DNA from 2 places in the Psychromonas sp. L1A2 genome. Region 1 is predicted to be linked to the other one. Evidence: riboswitches for the same ligand, from Rfam matches in the RefSeq annotation. Region 1 holds a riboswitch; the other holds the start of a gene.
What was found. Region 1 has a riboswitch for thiamine pyrophosphate ahead of thiD (bifunctional hydroxymethylpyrimidine kinase/phosphomethylpyrimidine kinase). Riboswitches for the same ligand answer to the same signal wherever they lie in the genome.

Region 1 (2,463 bases):
TGATTGAAAACTTTGATTTGAATATTAAAGCCGGTGAGAAAATTGGTTTAGTCGGTCGTTCAGGTGCAGGTAAATCTACCTTAGTAAACCTATTATTACGTTTCTATGATGTGGAAAAGGGCCAAATCATTATTGATGGCCAAGACATTAAAGCAGTGCAGCAAGAAAGTTTGCGTTTACAGATAGGCATGGTGACTCAAGATACTTCATTATTACATCGTTCTATCCGAGAAAATATTCTCTACGGACGTCCTGATGCAACAGAAGAGGAAATGGTCAATGCAACGAAACAAGCTCAGGCACATGAGTTTATTTCAATTCTGACAGATAACGAAGGTAACGTTGGATACGACGCGCAAGTCGGGGAACGTGGCGTGAAACTTTCAGGTGGCCAACGTCAGCGTATTGCTATCTCTCGCGTACTATTAAAAGATGCACCTATTCTAGTATTAGATGAAGCGACATCAGCCTTAGACTCAGAAGTTGAAGCGGCGATTCAAGAAAGCTTGTATGAATTGATGCAAGGCAAAACGGTTATTGCCATTGCCCATCGTTTATCGACTATTGCCGCTATGGACCGTTTAATTGTATTAGATAAAGGGAATATTATTGAGCAAGGTAGTCACCAAGAATTGATTGCTAAAAACGGTGTTTATGCACAATTATGGGCACATCAAACAGGTGGTTTTTTAGGTAGTGAATAGTTTTTTAACACTCACTAATTTTGTAAAGTATCAGTAAAGGCTCACTTGTTAACAATTTACCTTTAGTAAAAAGCAGCTTAATAGCCCATTATTAAGCTGCTTTTTGTTACTCGATATCGAGTTTCAATTTCCCGCATTTTAGAAAACAATATGTATTTCCTATTTGTTAATTTTGCTCCTTTTTAATGTAAACCTTAAGCAATTGAAACCTCTATAAATTTCATCTTACCAATATGTTTGATTGCGCTTTTAGCAGAACTTGTTATGATTTGGCGCAATTATAGTCGGGGAGCCTTTGGCTGAGAACGAATGTGATATCAAGATTCATTGATAAAACATCGATACCCGTTGAACCTGATACAGTTAACACTGACGCAGGGAACTATTTATAAACCATCCCTGTAGCATCTCTTTGCTTGATGTTGGTTGATATAAGTTCCGCTCGCGTTTTCATCGGAGCCATTATGTCTGACCTTATTCTTAACGCTATTTCTACACCTATTAGCACACCCATTGTATTGACTATTGCTGGTTCTGACAGCAGTGGCGGTGCAGGCATCCAAGCAGATATTAAAGCTATTTCAGCGACAGGCAGTTACGCTTGTTCGGCAATCACCGCTATTACCGCACAAAATACACTTGGCGTATCCGCTATATTTCCGATTCCGCTCGAGCATGTTGAAAAGCAGTTAGATGCTGTTTTTAGTGACCTCAACATTGTTGCAGTAAAAGTAGGCATGCTAGCGGATTGCGACATCATCAACGTAGTTGCTAAAAAGCTCAAGCAATACAAACCACCCTTTTTAGTTATCGATCCTGTAATGGTCACGACCAATGGCGATTTGCTATTAGAAAAAGTAGCCATTCAAACCTTAAAAACTGAACTACTGCCAATGGCTGATTTAATCACGCCAAACCTACCTGAAGGGGCAGCGTTAATTGACAGTCGACTTCCCACCAGCGAACATGAAATGCAAACAATGATTGACGCATTACGTTTATTAGGTGCGAAAGCAGTCTTATTAAAAGGTGGGCATTTAGAACAAGACGAAAACAGTAATGATTTATTAATTTTACCGGATTCAGTACAACAACTGACAGCAAAACGTGTTGATACTAACAACAATCACGGTACCGGCTGCACCTTATCTTCAGCCATCGCTTCTTATCTTGCTCAAGGTAATGATCTAACAACAGCAGTACAATTGGGCAAAGATTATATAACTCAAGCGCTACAACATGCTGATCAACTTAAGATTGGTAAAGGCCGTGGCCCTGTTGATCATTTTTACAAGCTGAATCAATAGATGTTAAGCATGAACAATAAGCATTCATCGAAGCAAGCTGTGCCAAAGCAAACATTATCAAAGCAAACAATATCGAATGAAATAAATGCACCGAGTATTGATATTAAAGATGCAAGCTTACGTTATCACCATAGTGAACAATACGTACTGTCATCGCTGAACATGCACTTTCCTGCTGCACAATGGACCTGTATTTTAGGGCGAAGCGGTTGCGGTAAAAGCTCTCTATTACGTTACCTCGCTAATTTATTGATTGATAAAGTCGCATGGTCAGGACAACTATCCACCAGCACTAACCTGCCTTTACAAAACCAAATCGCTTATATGGCTCAGCAAGATTTATTAATGCCATGGTTATCGGTATTAGACAATGTTCTGTTAAGTGAAAAGCTCAGTAACAAAAGTCACAAGACTGATAAACAACAAAAATCACTACACATTGCAAAAGCACA
Region 2 (2,463 bases), 920 kb from region 1:
AAGCTGTCTCACCAGTTTTCAAAATCTGATAACTTCGCCTTTTATAATGAAAAATATCAGATAATAGCTGTGCATGATAATCCAGCTTTAGGCATCACAGGTTGTTCTGCAAAGTTATTAATTATTCAACTTTTACAAGAAATGCACTGCGACGTTGTGATTGTTAGGAAAGTAGGTGAAAAAACCTTAGTAAAACTACTAAATGCAGGTTTACAAGTAGAGCAAGGGAATACAAGGGATGATATTAAAACATTATTGGAAAGCGCTAAATTACATCGCCGATCTTTAAATACACCTGAACAAGGGGTGTTGAAAAAAGCATCAGATAAAAATGCTGGTGGTCGATGCTGTAGCCATCATTAGATAATATATTCGGTACTACTCATCAACTTTATGGTTGGGATCTATTTATTTCTCATCTTGATGATTTTTACATCTGAATACTCACAATTTTGACTTAGCTTCAAATAATAAGTGGTTTAGTTTATTGGTTTAAATCACTTAATATTTCCTTGACCATTACTTAAATAACCTCAAATCTGGATAAGCAAAGCGATACAACACCGTTATTTCCGAGGATTTCTGCGTTAAATTATCTATCAATAACCAGTTATTGCTTCAATAATTCGTCTTGAACTACGCAAAACTAACGGCACTGTATAATAAAAAATAGAACCTCATGATTTTAAATGTGATTTTTATTTAATTAACCAGAATTGAGATTAAATAGAAACTCGATTAAAGGGTTAAGGTCTTTTTTGCTTAATTCTCTTCGCCTGTTTAACTTGTTCGCTTTTTCTTCTATACTGCCCGCATCTTGTCGGAGTGCTAATGGGAATTTCCCAAAGGCTGAGACCACATAAGTAATTGTGTTTAAAAAGCAGTTACGTGGGATCCGTGGAACCTGAATAGGCTAATACCTACGTAGGGAACAAGTAGAAAATATCTGTTTATTTCCAATCTTGGGTATTTTTTAACTTCCACACTTATTCGACAAGCAATCTTTTATAAGCCGTTTATATTAAACTAGGTAAAGAATGCTATGTCTAAAGAAATTAATTCAACGTTAAAAACCACTGATCGTAAAGGTCTATCTCGTCGTGAATCACGCCAAGCGGCACAGGACTATATTCAAAATTTGAATAATGAGTCTTATCCGAATTCTGAAAAAATATTTATTGATGGTGATATTCATCCGATCAAAGTAGCGATGCGTCAGATTCACCAAACCGACACGTTTGTGGGTGGCAGTGAAGAAAATCCAGTCTATGAAAAAAATGAGCCCATTCCTGTTTACGACACATCAGGTCCTTATACTGATCCGAATACTACAATTGATGTTCATGCAGGATTACCCAAATTACGTAAAAGTTGGATAGAAGCGCGTGATGATGTTGAAGCCCTTGATGGTGTTACCTCAGAGTTTGCACAAACACGTTTAGCCGATGATTCATTAGATGAATTACGATTCGCCAACTTACCTAAGCCATTACGTGCACAAAAAGGTCAATGTGTGACGCAATTGCATTACGCGCGTCAGGGTATTATCACACCAGAAATGGAATACATTGCCATTCGTGAAAACCAAGGTCGTGACCGTATAAAGTGTGAGGCATTACACTCACAACATGCAGGGCAAAGCTACGGCGCGAATTTACAGGAATCGATTACGCCAGAGTTTGTACGTTCAGAAGTGGCTAGAGGCCGAGCGATCATTCCATCAAACATTAACCATCCTGAATTAGAGCCAATGATCATTGGTCGTAATTTCTTAGTGAAAGTGAACTCTAATATTGGTAACTCTTCTGTGTCATCTTCAATCGAAGAAGAAGTGGAGAAGTTGGTTTGGTCAACGCTTTGGGGTGGTGACACGGTAATGGATTTATCAACAGGGCGTAATATTCATGAAACGCGTGAATGGATCCTACGTAACTCGCCAGTGCCAATCGGTACCGTACCGATTTATCAAGCATTAGAAAAAGTAAATGGCGTGGTGGAAGATTTAACATGGGAAGTGTTTCGCGATACGTTAATTGAACAAGCAGAGCAAGGCGTGGATTATTTTACCATTCATGCTGGCGTATTGTTACGTTTTGTACCGATGACGGCAAAGCGTGTCACGGGTATCGTTTCACGTGGTGGTTCAATCATGGCGAAATGGTGTTTGACTTACCATAAAGAAAACTTTGCTTATGAATACTTCCGTGAAATCTGTGAAATTTGTCAGCAGTACGATGTGTCGTTATCACTGGGTGATGGTTTACGTCCGGGGTCTGTTGCTGATGCCAATGATCAAGCACAATTCTCTGAATTAGAAGTATTAGGCGAGTTAACTAAAGTGGCGTGGGAATACGATGTACAAGTAATCATCGAAGGTCCAGGTCATATCCCAATGCAAATGATCAAAGAAAATATGGATAAGCAATTAACCGAATGTTTTGAAGCGCCTTTCTACACATTAGG

Region 2: linked by a shared signal. The riboswitch ahead of thiC (phosphomethylpyrimidine synthase ThiC) and the one ahead of thiD (bifunctional hydroxymethylpyrimidine kinase/phosphomethylpyrimidine kinase) in region 1 are both predicted to bind thiamine pyrophosphate.

The regions. Positions count from the first base shown of each region.
Region 1 is NZ_WUAG01000001.1:1,075,597-1,078,059, reverse strand. Features, by position in the region: gene GQR59_RS04745 (ABC transporter ATP-binding protein) at 1-704, shown strand, start outside; TPP riboswitch at 980-1,102, shown strand; gene thiD (bifunctional hydroxymethylpyrimidine kinase/phosphomethylpyrimidine kinase) at 1,169-2,011, shown strand; gene GQR59_RS04735 (ABC transporter ATP-binding protein) at 2,021-2,463, shown strand, end outside.
Region 2 is NZ_WUAG01000001.1:159,732-162,194, forward strand. Features, by position in the region: gene GQR59_RS00650 (NifB/NifX family molybdenum-iron cluster-binding protein) at 1-363, shown strand, start outside; TPP riboswitch at 812-948, shown strand; gene thiC (phosphomethylpyrimidine synthase ThiC) at 1,043-2,463, shown strand, end outside.